2 linked regions of the Pigmentiphaga aceris genome follow. The protein of the gene in region 1 interacts with the protein of each later gene in a pairwise test. Links are inferred from orthologs where the notes say so. Each region holds a gene or a part of one and is shown in the gene's direction. Other genes may lie near its edges.

Region 1 (9,232 bases):
GGCCGCAATCAGTTGATCGAACGCTGCCTGATAGGCCGCGTCACGGGTCGATTGATAGACCACATCACCATCCCAGTGCATGCCCAGCGCAGTCAGTTGCGCCATGATCTGGCGGTCGCTGTCAGGCACCACGCGTGGGGTGTCGAGATCTTCGATGCGCAGCAGCCAGGTGCCTTGCCTGGCGCGTGCGTCAAGCAGGCTCGCCATTGCGGCCACCAGTGAGCCTGCATGCAGGGCACCGGTCGGGCTGGGCGCAAAGCGGCCAATGTAGGAAGCGGGTGTCGACATGGGCTAATTATTGATGGGAATGGCTGCGCCCGGATTGTCCAGCGCAACATCCTGGGACAGCAAGGCAGCGCGCAGACGCGGCGATTGCAGGCGCTGCAGGAACCAGCTCAGCGCCAAGCCATCTGCAGGGCTGCGCCAGGCGTAAAGCAGTGGTTCGGGCGCGCTTGGCCGATTCAGCCGCAAATGCACCAGCGTTCCGTCTGCGATGTGGGGAGCAGCCAGGTTCAAGGGCAGGAATCCACAGCCCAGGCCGCGCTGTAGCGCCGTCACTTTATGAGGCAGGGAGGACACCGTGAAGCTGTTGCGACTGGCATGCATGCCCCGGTTCAGTCCGGGCATGCGCCGCGTGGTGTCGGCCAATATCACCACTTGGTGACGGGCGATCTCGCTGGGTTCGATGGGTTGCGGCAACTGCGCCAGCGGGTGATGCGGCGCTGCGCAGAAAGCCATGCTGAAAGCACCCAGAGCCCGTGACGGAAAACCTGGGCCGGGCGCGCCTTCGGTGTGGGCACCGATCACCAGGTCCACGCGTCCTGATACCAGTGCATCCCAGTTGCCTTGCAGGATTTCGCTGCTGAAGATCAGGTGGGTGTGCTGGTTGATGCGCTGAAAGTCTTCCACCAGATCGAACAAGGGTTCCATCGGAAAGAGTGCATTGACGGCTATGCGCAGTTCCACTTCCCAGCCAGTGGCAACCCGTTTTACCCGGTCGGCCAAGGCGTCGAAGGCGTTCACCAAGTGGCGGCCTTCCCGCAAAAGCGCTTCGCCTGCAGGCGTCAGTCGGGCCCGGTGACCACTGCGGTCGAACAGCAGCACGTCCAGGCTTTCTTCCAGCTGCCGCACGGAATAGGTGATTGCAGACGGGACTTTGCCCAGTTCGCGCGCCGCCTTGGCAAAACTGCCGTGGCGGGCAATGGCATCGACCATAAGAACCGAATCGGGGGTCAGGGTATTGGCGAACGACATCAAACCACGATAGTAGTTCGTTCAAAAATTTGCAATGGTTTCGTCAATTGCGTGGCGCAAACCCCGTTATTGGCGCGCTCACAATGCAGCCCATGCACAGACGCGGCCGCAAATCAGATTGCCCCGCAGCGCTGCAAGCCCCCTAATAACTTCTGGAGTTGTCATGAAAGTTCTGTTCCCCGTCGCCCTGGTTGCTGCCTTGTTTGCTTCGTCCGCCTACGCCGATGAAATCTCCAATCCCGCCGACCAGATTCGTGAACAGGCGCAAAGCGTGAAGACCCGCGCGCAAGTCGTGTCGGAACTGCAAGCAGCCCGCCGTGCTGGTGCAATGGGTGAAGTGGGCGAGGATGTCGAGTACGGTCAGCACGCTGCCGTGACCAGCCAACTGAGCCGGGCGCAGGTGGCTGCCGAGGCGCTCAAGGCGCGAATCGCAGGCAACGTTCAGGTTGGTGAGCTGGAAGGCTGAACACGTTCTGGACACGATGTTTGTGTCATCAGGCGCAGCATGCGCTTGATGACAATGAGCCCGTCATTCCAAAGGAATGACGGGCTTTTTTCTTTCAGCAAATAATTTGAACCTTTTCTGTCCGATGGCTGTCCTGTCGCGCTGAATCCAGCCGCGCGCTGCCTTTTGGCAGGCTTTGTCTAGGTATCGGCCGAAAGTCAGCCGCGCGGTTTAAAATGGCCGGATGTCTTCCGTAGCGCAAAACTCCCCCTTCGTTCACCTGCGCGTCCACTCCGAGTTCTCGGTTGTCGACGGCACGGTGCGTATTGACGACCTGGTCAGCCGGGTGGCCGAGATGGGCCAGCCCGCCGTCGCCCTGACGGACCTGTCCAACCTGTTCGGTCTGGTCAAGTTCTACAACGCGGCGCGCGGCAAGGGCGTCAAGCCGATTGCCGGCTGCGATGTCTGGGTGACCAACGAGAACGATCTCGCCAAACCGTATCGGCTGCTGCTGCTGGCGCGTACGCACCAGGGTTACCTGAACCTGTGCGAACTGCTCAGCCGCGCCTTCCTGCGCAACCAGGAACGGGGCCGCGCAGAGGTCTTGCCCGAATGGTTCGCGGAACTGGGCGAGGGTTTGATCGTGCTGTCCGGCGGTCGTAATGGTGAAGTGGGGCGTGCGCTGGAAGACGGCAATGTGCCGGCTGCGCTCGCCGCTGCGCGTGTCTGGTCGGCACGTTTTCCCGGGGCCTTCTATATAGAGTTGCAGCGCGCGGGCCACGATGGTGACGAACGCTACGTGCAGGCCGCGTTGCATCTGGCGGTGCAGGCGCAACTGCCCGTGGTCGCCACGCACCCCATCCAGTTCCTGGAGCAAGACGGCTTCATGGCGCACGAGGCCCGCACCTGCATTTCCGAGGGCGAGCAACTGGGCAATCCGAAGCGCGTGCGCCGCTTCACCCAAGAACAATACCTGCTGACGTCTGAAGACATGCAGCGCAAGTTCGCCGACATTCCCTCGGCGCTGGCCAATACTGTGCAGATTGCGCAGCGCTGCAATCTGAGCCTGGTGCTGGGCAAGCCGCAGTTGCCTGACTTCCCGACCCCCGATGGCGTGTCGCTGGACGACTTCCTGATCCAGCTGTCGGAAGAAGGGCTGGAAAAGCGCATGGCCTTCCTGTTCCCCGACGAAGCGGAACGGGAATCGAAGCGCGCGCAGTATTACGAACGCCTGCGCTGGGAATGCAAGACCATCATCCAGATGGGCTTCCCCGGTTACTTCCTGATCGTTCAGGACTTCATCAACTGGGGCAAGAACAACGGCGTACCGGTGGGGCCGGGCCGGGGCTCGGGTGCAGGCTCGCTGGTGGCCTATGCGCTGGGCATTACCGACCTGGACCCGATCCGTTATGACTTGCTGTTCGAGCGATTCCTGAATCCCGAACGCGTCTCGATGCCTGACTTTGACATCGACTTCTGCCAGGACAACCGCGAACGCGTCATCGACTACGTGAAGGAAAAGTACGGTCGCCAGGCCGTGAGCCAGATCGCCACCTTCGGTACCTTGGGTGCCAAGGCCGTGGTGCGTGACGCCGGTCGTGTGCTGGACATGCCTTACTTGTTCTGCGACGGCTTGTCCAAGCTGATCCCGTTCAATCCCATGGACCCGTGGACGCTGGAACGCACACTGAAGGACGAGCCGGCCTTCAAGGAACGCTACGAGCAGGAAGAGGAAGTTCGCTCGCTGGTTGACCTGGCCAAGCCGCTGGAAGGCCTGACCCGAAACATCGGCATGCACGCAGGCGGTGTGTTGATCGCCCCGGGCAAGCTTACTGATTTCTGCCCGCTGTATTGCCAGCCGGGGCAGGAAAACAGCGCGGTGTCGCAGTTCGACAAGGACGATGTGGAAGCCGTCGGCCTGGTGAAGTTCGACTTCTTGGGTCTGCGAAATCTGACGATTCTGGATTGGGCCGTGCGCTACGTGCGCCAGTTCAACGAGAACAAGCGCGACTTCGATGTGATGGCCTTGTCGCTCGACGACCCGGCCGTCTACAAGCTGCTGAGCGAGGGCAACACCACTTCGGTATTCCAGCTCGAATCGCGCGGCATGAAGGAACTGCTGAAGAAGCTGCGCCCGAATACTTTCGAAGACATCATCGCAATGCTTGCGCTGTATCGTCCCGGCCCGCTGGAATCGGGCATGGTGGACGACTTCGTGAATCGCAAGCACGGTCGTGCATCGGTGGATTATTTCCACCCCGACCTGGAAAGCACGCTGAAGAGCACCTATGGGGTCATCGTCTACCAAGAGCAGGTGATGCTGATCTCGCAGATCATCGGCGGCTATTCGCTGGGCGGTGCCGACTTGCTGCGCCGCGCCATGGGCAAGAAAAAGCCCGAGGAAATGGCCAAGCAGCGGGTGATGTTCGAAGAGGGTGCCAAGCAAAAGGGCCACGACCCGAAGCTGGCGGTGAACCTGTTCGACCTGATGGAAAAGTTCGCAGGCTACGGCTTCAACAAGTCGCACTCGGCCGCTTACGCCCTGATTTCCTACCAGACCGCGTGGCTGAAGGCCCATCACCCGGCCGAGTTCCTGGCCGCCACCATGTCGTCCGATATGGACGCCACCGACAAGGTGCAGGTGTTCTGCCGTGATGCGCAGGAAAACGGCGTCGAGGTCTTGCCGCCCGATGTGAACTATTCGGGCTACCGCTTCGAGCCGGTTGCCGACGTGCACACCAAGAAGGGCCTGCCGCCGCGCACCATGCGTTACGGTCTGGGTGCAGTGAAAGGCACGGGCCAAGGCGCAGTGGAAGACATTCTGCGTGCCCGCAAGGAAGGTGGCGCGTTCAAGAGCCTGTTCGATTTCTGCCGTCGCGTCAGCAAGCAGAGCGTGAACCGTCGCACCATCGAAGCCCTGATCAAGGCAGGTGCTTTCGACACCATCGAACCGAATCGCGCGGCCATGCTGGCATCTGTGCCGCTGGCGATGGAAGGTGCCGAACAGGCGGCACGTGCCGCCAGCCAAGTGTCGCTCTTCGGTGGCGACGACCATGACGATCTGACCGGTGAGCTGGTCAAGGTCGACCCCTGGGACATGCGTGAACAATTGACCCAGGAAAAGCTCGCGCTGGGTTATTTCTTCAGCGGCCACCTGTTCGATTCGTATCGCGATGAGGTTCGTCGCTTCGTGCGCACACCGCTGAACAAGATGCAGCCCAACCGCGAATTGCAATGGCTGGCAGGCGTGCTGACGGCGGTGCGGGTGCAGATGACCCGTCGCGGAAAAATGCTGTTTGCGGTGCTGGACGACGGCACGGCACAGGTGGAAATCTCGATCTTCAACGAGCTGTTCGAGCAGCATCGCAGCAAGCTGCGCGAAGACCAGTTGCTGGTGGTGCATGGCAAGGTCAGCAACGATGAATATTCGGGCGGCACGCGGATCGTGGCCGAAAATCTGTTCGATCTGCAGTTGGCGCGCGAGGCCAATGCACGTGCGCTGCGCATTACCTTGAATGGCAATGCAGATGCTGATCGCCTGCGGCAGATGCTTAATCCGTTCCGTGCAGAACCTGAAAACGGCTTGCCCGGTACGCCGGTCGAAATCCGCTATTCGCGTGGCGATGCGCGCTGCGTGGTCAGGCTTGATGAATCGTGGCGGGTGCGTTTGTCCGACACGCTGATTCAGCAGCTGGGCAAGTGGGTGCAGCCCGACGGCGTGGAGCTGACATATTGAGCACGACGACTGAGGGTGCTGGTGTGATGCCCGCGCCTGGATCGCGGCCGCGACTGTCCGTGATTCTGATCACGCACAATGAATCGGCCAACATCAGCGACTGCCTGGCCAGCCTGCGATTTGCCGATGAGTGGATCGTGGTTGATTCAGGCAGTTCCGATGACACGGTGGTGCGCGCGCGTGCCTTCGGTGCGCACGTGGTGCCCACCCGTGACTGGCCCGGTTTCGGCGCACAGAAGAACCGCGCATTGGCACTTGCGACCGGCGATTGGGTGTTGTCGATTGACGCCGATGAACGCGTGCCTGAACCGCTGGCCGAAGAAATTCGCCGCACCATCGAGCAGGCAAACACGGACGACAACGCGCCCGCCTTGTACGAACTGCCGCGCCTGTCGTCCTATTGCGGGCACTTCATGCGTCACGCTGGCTGGTGGCCCGACCCAGTGCTGCGCCTGTTCCGACGGGGCGAGGCAAACTTCACCGATCATCGGGTACACGAGCGCCTGATTCCCGTCGTGCCAGAAGCGCGCATCGGCCGCTTGCAACAGTCGCTGATCCATTACAGCTTCCGCGATCTGGAAACGGTGCTGGACAAGGTCAACCGCTATTCCACCGCCGGCGCGCAAGCCATGGGCGAGCGGGGCAAACGGGTGTCGTTGACCAGCGCGATCACGCACGGGCTGTGGGCATTTTTCCGCACCTATGTGATCAAGGCCGGGTTTCTGGATGGTCGCTACGGCTTCATGCTGGCGGTGTCCAATGCGGAAGGCACGTACTACCGCTACGTGAAGCGCCTGCTTGCGCAGGATGCCGAGAAGCCGCAGAAATGAACAAGACACCTAGCCTGGCCCTGGTCGTGACGACCTACAACCGGCCGGATGCCTTGGCTGTGGTGCTGCAATCTGCACTGGCCCAGACGCACCCGTTTGACGAAATCCTGGTGGCCGACGACGGTTCCGGGGCGTCAACGGCGGCGGTAATCGAGGAAGCGCGCAAGCATACGAAGGTGCGCATCGAACACGTCTGGCATCCCGATGAGGGCTTCCGGGCAGCCGCGATCCGCAATCGGGCCATTGTGCGAAGCCGGTCCGACTATGTGGTGTTTGTCGATGGGGATTGTGTCTTGCGCCCCAGTTTCGCGGCTCGCCACGCGGCACTTGCCGAGCGCGGCTGGCTGGTGGCGGGCAACCGGGTGCTGCTGTCTTCGCAGTACACACAGGCATTGCTGCAAGCCGGTGATGCATCGCCCTTGTGGCGACCGGTCGAACTGCTGCGCCAGCGCTTCAAAGGCGGCTTGAATCGCCTGCTGCCCTTATGGCCTCGGCCGTTGCATGCGGCGTGGCGCAAGCGTTATCCGCAGCGCTGGGAAGGGGCCAAGACCTGCAATCTGGCGGTGTGGCGAGACGATCTGCTTGCGGTGGACGGCTTTGACGAAGCGTTCGAGGGCTGGGGAATGGAAGATTCCGACTTGGTCATCCGGCTGATGCATGCCGGTGTGCAGCGCAAGGAAGGGCGCTTTGCGACGGGTGTATTCCACCTTTGGCATGCAGAGAATGACCGGTCGCGTCTGACCGAGAACGTGGCTCGGCTGGAAGCGCTGATCGACAGCAAGCGCCGGATGGCGGAGCGGGGTATCAGTGGTGTGCAGACGGGTGTGTCAGCAGGACATGCATCGCTGAAAAGCGCTTGATCCGGCAAGCGCACATTCGTTGCGTGTGATGCCCAGTGGAGATGTCAAACCAACTGGTGCGGCTTTAAAACCAATCGCGCGGCATCTCTAACCGACTGGCGCGGCACCACTTCCGCTCACGCCGCCGCGTTATCCCACTTGCCCCGGCCATCCTCATCCGCCTTCACGATAATGGCCAGCAGCGTAGCCGCCACCACGGTATAGAACGCCGCCACCATGGACACCGTGAACATCACCTCGGTCAGTCCGAACACCATGAACCCAAGGGTAAGAAACAAGCCCATCGTGCCGGCAATGCGCTTGTCCGGGTTCATGCTGCGCGCCGCCGACGCAAACACCACCGCCGGCACCAGCCAGATCGACAGCATGCTGGCCACGCCCAGCAGGCCCAGCGTCGCCAGGTTGAACATCAATTCATTGTGAGAATGGCCGAAAGCGGCAGCAGTGGGTGTCAGCACACCGCGCTGCGCCAGCTCCGACATGGTCTGCTTGTAGTTCTGCCGGCTGACGCCTATCAGCGGATGTTGGGTGAAGGTCAGCCAGGCTGCGTTCCACAACTGCAGGCGAGTGCCCACCGAGGAATCCAGATTTTTCCCGTCGAGATATTCCGTGATCTCGGTATGGGCGGCAGCGGTGCGCATCTGCACTTTCGGATTGAAGTGATACGCAGAAAGCACAGCCGTCACGACCAGCAGCAGGGCAAGCACCTTGATGCGCCATGACCCGCGATATTGCACCAGCAACACCAGTGCCATCACCGGCAAGGCCAGCCATCCACCCCGCGAACCCGAGGCATACGACGCCAGCAGGCCAGCCGTGCCTGCGCCGATCTTCACCAGCACGCACAGCTTGCCGGCATTGCTCTGCCAGTTGGACCAGCTGATCGACAGGAACGAGAACAGGCCAAGCAACAAGGCGATGTTGCTGAAGGCCAGCAGGTTGGTGAAGCCGACCTGCAAGGGCCGTTCGCCACCATTGGCCTGCAGCGCCACCGCCAGCATCAGCGCCGCAGCGATCGCACCGATGACGCAGCCCCATTGGAACTGCTTCAGCAACTTGCGAGGTGCACCCATCACGGCGAAGAACACCAGGCCGAACACGGCTACCCGGGTAGGTGTGTCCAGCACCGACATATCGCGCTCCCCCCAGGCGAGGGTGCTGACGGCCGCCGCCACCAGGAGCGAGGTCATGGCGGCATACAAGGCCCAATAGCGTCGTGCCAAGGCACCGAAGCGGGCGTCAGGCGTGCGGTGGCTGACGACGGCTGCAATGGCCGCACATAGCAACAGAACCAGCAGAATCCGATTGGCGCTGCCGCGAATCGTCAAGGTCAGTGCGGGCAGCAGGCATACGGCAATGGCTGCGCTCCACCCGGTAAGGGCGTCGACCGAGCGGCGAGTGGGTAATCGAACTTGCATGCAGGACAGACTCTTCTTCAGGCTTGAACCGTCGGGCAAGCGCCCGCGGTAGACAAGATGGCGCGTGCGTGGGCAGCCATGTCGGGATCATAGGAAAGGTGGCTGCGCGGGTCTGTCAGTCGACCGTCACCGCGCTGCACCCGGGCGACGGCGTCGCCAATGCAGGCGGCAAGCGATGCCGGATCATCCAGCTCGAAGCGCATGACCGCGTCGGCGGAAAGCACCTCGGTGCAGCCCACATTGCTTGCCAGCACGGCAGGGGTGCCGCACAACACGGCTTCGGGGCCGACCAACCCGAAGGGCTCGTAGCGCGATGCCAGGATGGCGTAGTCCGCCGCGCGGTAGGCGTTTTCAATATCTGGGTGATAGCCCAGGTATTGCACGTTCGGCCAAGTCTGGTCGACCGGGCGTCCCAGCACCGCCAGCAGAATCGGTTGCGTACTTTGTGCAAAGTAGGCGGCCAGTTGCGGCAGTCCTTTGCGCACATGGCTGGACGACGGGAACAGGAACACCACGCGATCGGTCGGCAGCCCAAGTGCTGTGCGCAGACGCAATCGCTCGTCGGCATCGACCGGTGAAAAACGCTGGGCATCAATCGGCGGATACAGCACATGAATGCGCGAATCCTCGACCTGGTAATGCTCGCGCAGTTCCGCCGCCATCAATTCGGCGTGTGCAACCACCACGCT
Region 2 (8,148 bases), 2.1 Mb from region 1 along the record:
ATCGAGACCGCGCTTCCTTACCGACAAAAATGTTTGCCTGAGTGCTTAACTGGATGCTTAACGGAATGCTTGCGTGCGTATCCGGGGATACCTGAATTCAATACCCGAATTCGCTACCTGAAAGCACCCACGTTCATCGCTAAACCACCTCAGCACTCGTCAGCCAAGGCCGCCAGATTGCGCCGCATGCTAGCACGCAAGCCACCTTCAATTCCCCAACCCGGCGCAGCCGGATCACTTGGGGAAAATCACCTTGTCGATCAAATAGACCACACCGTTATCGGCTTCCACATCTGCCTTGACCACCGACGCACCGTCAATCTGCCAACCCTGTGGCCCGTTCACCATCGCCAGCGTCTGCCCCTGCACCGTCTTCAGATTGCCCTGCTTCAAGTCATCCGCATGCAAGACCCCCGGCACCACGTGGTACTTCAACACCTCGGCCAACAAGGCCTTGTCAGCCAGCAACTGCTCGACCGTATTGGCAGGCAATTGCGCCCACGCCTCGTCAGTCGGTGCAAACACCGTATATGGCCCGGCCTTGCGCAAGGTGTCAGACAATCCCACTGACTGAGCGGCCTCCACCATGGTGCGCGCCTGACCCGTTGCTGCTGCCGTATCGACCACATCGGCAGCCTGAGCACCTGCTATGCAGCCTGCGCTCAGCAATACACCTGCTATCCAGATTCTGTTCATGTCCCGGCCTCCCGAAAAAATGGCGGCTGAGCAAGGAAACTCACCGTCTATCAATTGGCATCATGGACGTGTAGGCTGTAACCAGGCGCGGGCGCTTGGCAAGCGTTCGCAACAGCAGCGGCCAGGCAATGCTTGCGATGATAGTATCCGCTCACTTTAAACATCGACGTATGAGTCCGCGTTCATGAATATCACTATCCTCGACGACTACCAGGATGCAGTCCGTAAACTGGACTGCTTCAGCATGCTGGAAGGCCATGAAGTGAAGGTGTTCAACAACACCGTCAAAGGTATTGGCCAGTTGTCGGTACGACTGCGAGATACCGAAGTCCTGGTGCTGATCCGTGAACGCACGGCCATTACTCGCCTGCTGCTGGAAAAGCTGCCGAAACTGAAGCTGATCGCGCAGACTGCACGCGTCGGTCCGCATATCGATCTGGACGCCTGCACCGCGCGTGGCGTCATCGTGACTGAGGGCAAAGGATCCCCGATTGCCGCCTCGGAACTGACCTGGGCACTGATCATGGCGGCCTTGCGCCGCATTCCCCAGCACGTGGCTGCGCTCAAGCACGGCGCCTGGCAGCAACCGGGCATGAAGGCCGCGTCGATGCCGGCCAATTTCGGCCTGGGCCAGACGCTGCATGGCCGCACGCTGGGCATTCTGGGCTATGGAAAGATCGGCCAGCGCCTGGCCACCTACGCCACCGCCTTCGGCATGAAGGTCCTGGTATGGGGCCGCGAAGGGTCACGGGAACGCGCACAACAAGATGGTCACGAATTTGCCACCAGCAAATCGGCCCTGTTCGAAACGGCAGACGTGCTCAGTTTGAACCTGCGCCTGAATGACGAAACGCGTGGCAGCGTGACGCAGGAAGATCTGCTGCGGATGAAACCCACTGCGCTTCTGGTCAATACCGCGCGTGCCGAATTGATCGAACCCGATGCATTGGTGGCTGCCCTCAACCGGGGCAAACCGGGTCTGGCTGCCATCGACGTGTTTGAGTCCGAACCCATTTTGCAAGGCCACCCGTTCCTGCGCATGGAAAACGTGATCTGCACGCCGCATATTGGTTATGTCGAGCAGGACAGTTATGAGTCCTACTTCCGTCAGGCATTCGGCACGATCCTGGCTTGGGCAGAAGGTCGACCGGAACACGTGGCCAATCCCGATGTGCTGAAACGCTGGCCGCATCAGAATATGTAAATCGCTGATCCCGACCAGCCTGGAACGTGTATAAAAACCAAAATAAAACGCCCCGCATCAGCGGGGCGTTTTGTTTATCGGCGGGACAAGCGCCGATATCAGGTCTGACAGGACACCGCGCTCAAAGCGGCTTGATGTCCGATGCCTGGGGGCCTTTCGGGCCGTCCTTGACTTCGTATTCCACTTCCTGACCTTCCGTCAGGCTGCGATAGCCGCGGCCGGTAATGGCGGAAAAGTGTGCAAAAACGTCAGGTCCGCCGGCATCGGGAGTAATGAAACCGAAGCCCTTGTCGGCGTTGAACCATTTAACCTTGCCCTTCTGTGCCATGGGTGGCGTCCTTTAAATAAAGAAAAGTGCACTGAAACCAAGAACGCCGACACCAACTGGAATGCGGAAAGCCTCCGCATAAGGCAGACGGGACTTGCGCACTACTGGAATTCAACTGCGAAATGCAGCATACCCGCGCAAAACAGACGAATCAAACCTTTGCCAATGAAATTGTTAGTAATTCGCAATACGTATCGGGAAAACCCTTAAAGTCACGTGGGGCTTGGATATGCGGGTATTGAACGGGGGTCCGGCAGCCCATTTGAACCATCATCGCGTGGGCTAGACTGGCACCTCTGCCTGAACAGTTACCAAGTTGCCAACCATGGTCCTTTCCAAGCTGCCGGATGTCGGCACCACCATTTTCACTGTCATGAGCCGCCTGGCGACCGAACGCCAAGCGATTAATCTCGGACAGGGATTTCCTGACTTCAATCCGGATTCGCGCCTGATCGCGCTGGTCGACGAAGCGATGAAGGCGGGTCATAACCAATATCCGTTCATGCCGGGCGTCGCCCCCTTGCGCCAAGCCATCGCCGACAAGATCGAAACGCTTTACGGCCACGCCTACCACCCGGATACCGATATCACGGTCACCAGCGGTGCCACCCAGGCGCTGATGACGGCAATCATGGCCACTGTGCACCCTGGCGATGAGGTCGTGGTGCTGGAGCCCTGCTACGACAGCTACGTGCCTGCCATTCGCCTGGCTGGCGGCACACCGGTACCCGTGCCGCTGCGTACGCCCCAGACGGACGACCCGTATTACCGGGTGGAATGGGATCGCGTGCGTGCGGCCATCACCTCGCGCACCCGTCTGCTGCTGATCAACTTCCCGCACAACCCCACCGGCGCGGTATTGAACGACGCCGATCTGGATGCGCTGGAAAAGATCGTGTCGGATACCGGTGTGATTCTGCTGTCGGACGAAGCCTACGAACACATCGTGTTCGACGGCGTGCTGCATGCGTCGATTGCACGTCGCCCTGCCCTGGCGGCCCGTTCCATCCTGATCGGTTCGTTCGGCAAGACTTTCCACATCACTGGATGGAAACTGGGCTATTGCTGCGCACCAGCGGCGCTCACGGTGGAATTGCGCAAGGTTCACCAGTTCATGGTGTTCACCGTCTCGTCCCCCATGCAGTTTGCGGTGGCGGAATATCTGAAAGACCCCCTGCCCTACCTGAATCTGCCCACGTTCTACCAGGCCAAGCGCGACCGCCTGTTCGAAGGCTTGAAGAAAACCCGTTTCCGTCCGCTGCCCAGCCCGGGCACGTTCTTCCTGCTGGCAGATTACTCGGCGATTTCCGACGTGCCGGAAGCCGAGTTTGCCAAATGGCTGACGACTGAGCACGGCGTGGCCGTCATCCCGATTGCAGCGTTCTACGGCAAACCGGATGCGCCCTCTTCCAACCGTCAGATGGTTCGCTTCTGCTTCGCCAAGCAGGACGCCACGCTCGACACCGCACTGGAACGCCTGCAACGGGTGTGATTGGCCAGAACCCCGTGTAGGACCGGTGTGATTTGCGATTGCGCTGAATCACACCGGCATAAAAGACCACGCTGCGGCTGATTGCCGCACCGTGGTCTTTTTTCGTTCAAAACACGGTTTTCAGTAAATGGCGATGTGAGCCTTGCTCGCAGGATCAGACGCGCTCGTCTGACTTCCCCTCAGCCAGAGCGTCAGCAGCGCTTCCTGATGCCACTACAAGCGTCTGGACCACCCCAGGGTGGGCACAAGAGCCCCAAATGCCGTGACGGCCCGCTGAGCGCTTCCTGAGCCTTCTCACCCTTGTCTTGCAGACCAGGGCTTGTACACCGTCGATTTCCTTCGACTTGTTCACGGTTTATCCACTGTGAATCTGCCTGGTGAGCCCGGCAGGTACCAGCGCATCAGTTTCCCATCCCCTTGCACGTCCGTTTTGCACGGCTTGTTCCACATGCCTGTTCTGCATGTCTTCAAGTCGGCAATCCCCTTTGCATCGCCAAGACGTGATCCCTGCATTGCCAGGAATCCTTGCCTTTGGTCTTCAGCAAGTCCCGGAGGGACGCGTCGTCGCAGCTAGGAAGGTTGTTATACACATTACTATCTATCTTGATAGTAGTAGGTAATAGGTGTCTGTGGATAACTCGAAGTTCTTCACTTTATCTTTATTTATCAACAACCTGCGCGATTTTTTTGGCGTGGAAAAGTATGAACCTGTAGTGTATCTGGAAAATGAACAACTTTTTCCACAGAACAAATAAGCAGCCTTATCCAGAAATTATCAACAGGCTGTGCACAAGTTCTTTTCCCTCACGTTGTCCACAGGCGTGTTGATAAGTTTTTGCACCAGAACTGCGGATAACTTCAACATTTCGCCGTCATCCACAGCCCCAACTTTTCGGCTTGTCCACGTGTCGTGGCCGCCATTGCTCCAGGATCTGCATGCTTCGTTTTATCCACACCGCCGATTGGCAGATTGGTCGCCACTACGGTCAGTTCGATGTCGAAGACGGCGCGGTGCTGGCCGATGCCCGAATCGACACCGTTGGCCGGATTGCCCAGCTGGCGGCATCCCGCCAGGTCGATGCCGTGCTGGTCGCCGGTGATGTGTTCGACACCCAGGCGGTGTCGGACCGGACCATTCGCCGCCTGTTTGCAGCGCTCGCACCGTTTGCCGGCCCGTGGATCATGATTGCGGGCAACCACGACGCCGCGCTGGCCGACAGCGTGTGGACTCGCGCCGCGCAACTGGGCTGCGTACCCGCCAATGTCCATCGACCGAACGGCCTGCTGGTGCTGCCGGACCTGCGCGCAGCCGTGCTCGCCGCCCCGCTGACCCAGCGTCATACCTACGACGATGTGACCGACGCCTTCGACCGGCTGGAAAGTCCGGACGACCACCTTCGCATCGGCATTGCCCATGGCAGCGTGACCGGCCGCCTGCCCGACACCATCGATTCGACCAACTCGATTGCCGCAGACAGGGCCAGCCGGGCACGTCTGGACTACCTGGCGCTGGGCGACTGGCATGGCTGCCTGCAGATCGACGCCAACACCTGGTACGCCGGCACGCCGGAACAGGACCGCTTTCGCGGCAACGAACCGGGCTTCGTGCTGGAAGTCGCCATTGATGCGGTGGGCGCAGTGCCCGCCGTGACCCGTCACCAGATCGGCCGTTATGTCTGGTCGTCCTGGTCGGTGCATATCTCGGTGCCCAGCGATGTCGATGAACTCGCCCAACGCTTGGCGCAACTAGGTCCGCAGGACGTGTTGCAGATCGAGGTGGGCGGACACGTCAATCTCGCCACGCGAGATCGGCTGGATGCCTGCCTGGCCGATGCCTCGGCACGGGTGCGATCGCTGCGCAGCGATGTGACGGCCATGGTGCTGGAGCCGGACGAACATGATCTGGTCACGCTCGGCGCGCAGGGTTATGTCTCCGATGTGCTGCAGCAGTTGCGGGTCTTGCAGGAAGACCCCGCCAAGGCGGACCTGGCTCGCGAAGCACTCGGTCTGCTGGTTCGTTATCAACGTGAACTGACTGTGGATGCGCCTGCGAAGGAGGCCGGGAAATGAGTCAGGACCGCATGGACCAAAACCGCATGAAACTCGACCGCATCGCACTCGAAGAATTCCGCCGCTTCCGCGCCCCCTTTGCGCTCGATGGATTGCAGCCTGGGCTCAATCTTTTTGTCGGTCCGAACGAAGCCGGCAAAAGCACCATTGCCGCTGCCCTGCGCGGTGCGTTTCTTCAGCGTTTCAAGACCTCGAAAGTCGAAGACTTCGCCCCCTGGAACAGCAGCGGTGCCCGCCCCACCGTCACCGTGCAATTCCGCGTCGGTGCCCGCGAATACGAACTGCGTAAATCCTTTCTGACCAAGGCCCGTTGTGAACTGCTGATCGACGGCGGTGCCCAGCGACTGGAAGGCGAACAGGCAGAAGACGCGCTGGCTGAACTACTGGGTTTCGAGTTCGCCAGCAAAGGACAGAGCAAAGCCGAACACAGTGGTGTGCCCGGCCTCTTGTGGATACAGCAAGGCGAGGGACAGAACCTGTTGGAACCGGCCGCCTACGCCGGTTCCCATCTGCGCGATGCGCTCAGTCAGTTGTCGGGCGAGCTGGTCACGGGTGACAGCGACCGCGTGTTCGACCGTGCCGTCGAGGCGCGCGCCGCCCTGCGTGATGCCCGCAGCAACCGTCCCAAAGGCGAGTACAAAGCGGCGGAAGATGCCTTGGCCGAAGCGATGGCCAGACAAAGCACATTGCTGGCAGAAAAAACCCGCCTGGATACCGATGTAGACCAGCTGGCGCAACTGCGCGACACCCACGAAAAAGCACGCCAGGCCCAGCCCTGGACCGAGCTGGAAAAACAGGCGGCACAGGCACGTGACAAGCTGGCCACCATCCGTCGTGACCAGGATGCCGCCGACGCCTTGAAACGTGAATCGCTGCAGGCCGCACAGACCCTGACACTGCTGCAGGAACAGGTTGCACGCGACCAGCAGGACGAAGACGAAGTCGCTGCGCTGGCGCGCGAGCTTGAAAAGGCCGACCAGGCGGTCACCCAGGCCCAGGAGACGCGTCAGCGTACCGAGACCTCGGTCGCAGGCCGTACCGAGGCTGCAAACGCCGCCACGGCGCTTCTGGAGGCAGCACAGGCCGAATCCGAGCGGCGAGACCTGTCCGACCAGATCGTCCGGGCCGAGCGCGAACTGGGGCGTCTGGAGACGGCACACCGCGAAGCTCAGGTGCTCACCCAGCGCATTGCCGAATTCGATGCCCAGGTGCAGGCCAATCATCTTGATTCCGCACAGCTGACGGCATTGCGCACCGGCAGCCAGCAGCTTGCCCCCCTGCAATCCCGACAAAGCGCAGGGGCGACACGCCTGTCTTTCCATCTGGACTCGGCAAACACCACGGACGTCAGTCTGGATGGCGTGAGCCTGCAAGGCACTGGCGAGCGGCAACTGAGCGCGGAAACGCTGCTTGCGATTGCCGGTATCGGCCGTTTCCAGATTGCCCCCGGTGGTGCCGATCTGCCGACACTGCGGTTGGAAATCGCAAGCCTGCAGCGTGAACAGACTTTGTTGCTGGAAAAGCTTGGTGTGGCCGATCTGGCCGCAGCCGATGCCCGCGCAATGAGCGGTGAACGGGCACGGCGCGATGCACAGGCTGCGCGCAAGGAACTGGCCATCCATGCACCCGACGGGCTCGATGCCTTGCTCGCATCGATCCAGGAAAACCGTGCGCGCATCACCCAATTGACTGCACGCGCGCAGGCCTTGCCGGTACTTGCCGAAGCCCCGTCATCGCTGTCCTTGCCCGAGATCACGGCCGCTCAGCGAGAAGCCCAAACCGCCTTGATCCACGCGCAAAAAGCCGTGACGCAGGCGCAGCGTGCCTTCGATCAGGTCCACGCCCAGGCACAACTGCTGCGGTCGCAACTGGATGCGCGTCGTTCAGTGCGTGAACAACCCAGCAACCTGGACGCCCGTGCACAGCGTGGCAGTCGTCTGGTCTTGGCGCGTGCAGCACGCGACGATCTGCAGTCCCGTGTGCAAGCCGCCGAAGCCGCGATTGCAGCCCATCAGCCTGCGCTGATCGAACAGGACATGAAGCGCTTCGAGCAATCGGCGCGCATTGCCCGGGAAACCCACGAAGCCAGACACGCATCGATCCTGCAATTACAAGGTCGTCTGGATCAGGCGGGCAGTCAGGGCGTGGGCGAAAACCTGGCGCAAGCCGCTGCCGATGTCGAGCGCCTGCAACGCAGGCGCGACGAATTTTCGCGGCGTGCCCTGGCGCTGGATCTGCTCGTCGATCTGCTGCGCACGCAGCGAGATGCCGCGACTCAACGTCTGCAAGCACCTTTGGCCAGGCGCTTGAACCACTACCTGCATCTGCTTTTCCCGAATGCTGCCCTGCGTCTGGACG

Evidence for each region.
Region 2: the proteins of dnaE (region 1) and FXN63_RS26500 interact in binary tests that used the Escherichia coli proteins (3 or more experiments, as listed by UniProt). The link is inferred for Pigmentiphaga aceris from one-to-one orthologs.

Annotation. Positions count from the first base shown.
Region 1 is NZ_CP043046.1:4,066,712-4,075,943, reverse strand. The notes cover bases 1,555-5,635. They hold dnaE (DNA polymerase III subunit alpha), read left to right. Parts: upstream 1,555-1,943; coding sequence 1,944-5,435; downstream 5,436-5,635. Other genes in these bases: FXN63_RS17615 (glycosyltransferase family 2 protein), read left to right, coding at 5,462-5,635; FXN63_RS17625 (DUF4148 domain-containing protein), read left to right, coding at 1,555-1,720. Also shown: tRNA glutamyl-Q(34) synthetase GluQRS, read right to left, coding at 1-288; FXN63_RS17630 (LysR family transcriptional regulator), read right to left, coding at 292-1,254; more of FXN63_RS17625, read left to right, coding at 1,418-1,554; more of FXN63_RS17615, read left to right, coding at 5,636-6,265; FXN63_RS17610 (glycosyltransferase family 2 protein), read left to right, coding at 6,262-7,125; FXN63_RS17605 (O-antigen ligase family protein), read right to left, coding at 7,242-8,543; FXN63_RS17600 (glycosyltransferase family 4 protein), read right to left, coding at 8,561-9,232. UniProt on the Escherichia coli protein: DNA polymerase III is a complex, multichain enzyme responsible for most of the replicative synthesis in bacteria. This DNA polymerase also exhibits 3' to 5' exonuclease activity. The alpha chain is the DNA polymerase catalytic subunit.
Region 2 is NZ_CP043046.1:6,124,928-6,133,075, forward strand. Bases 1,640-4,636 are described here. They hold FXN63_RS26500 (methionine aminotransferase), read left to right. Parts: upstream 1,640-2,553; coding sequence 2,554-3,720; downstream 3,721-4,636. Other genes in these bases: FXN63_RS26490 (D-2-hydroxyacid dehydrogenase family protein), read left to right, coding at 1,640-1,900; FXN63_RS26495 (cold-shock protein), read right to left, coding at 2,022-2,228. Also shown: FXN63_RS26485 (fasciclin domain-containing protein), read right to left, coding at 235-696; more of FXN63_RS26490, read left to right, coding at 881-1,639; FXN63_RS26505 (metallophosphoesterase family protein), read left to right, coding at 4,657-5,790; FXN63_RS26510 (AAA family ATPase), read left to right, coding at 5,787-8,148. UniProt on the Escherichia coli protein: Shows aminotransferase activity with methionine and histidine as substrates, and to a lesser extent also with phenylalanine.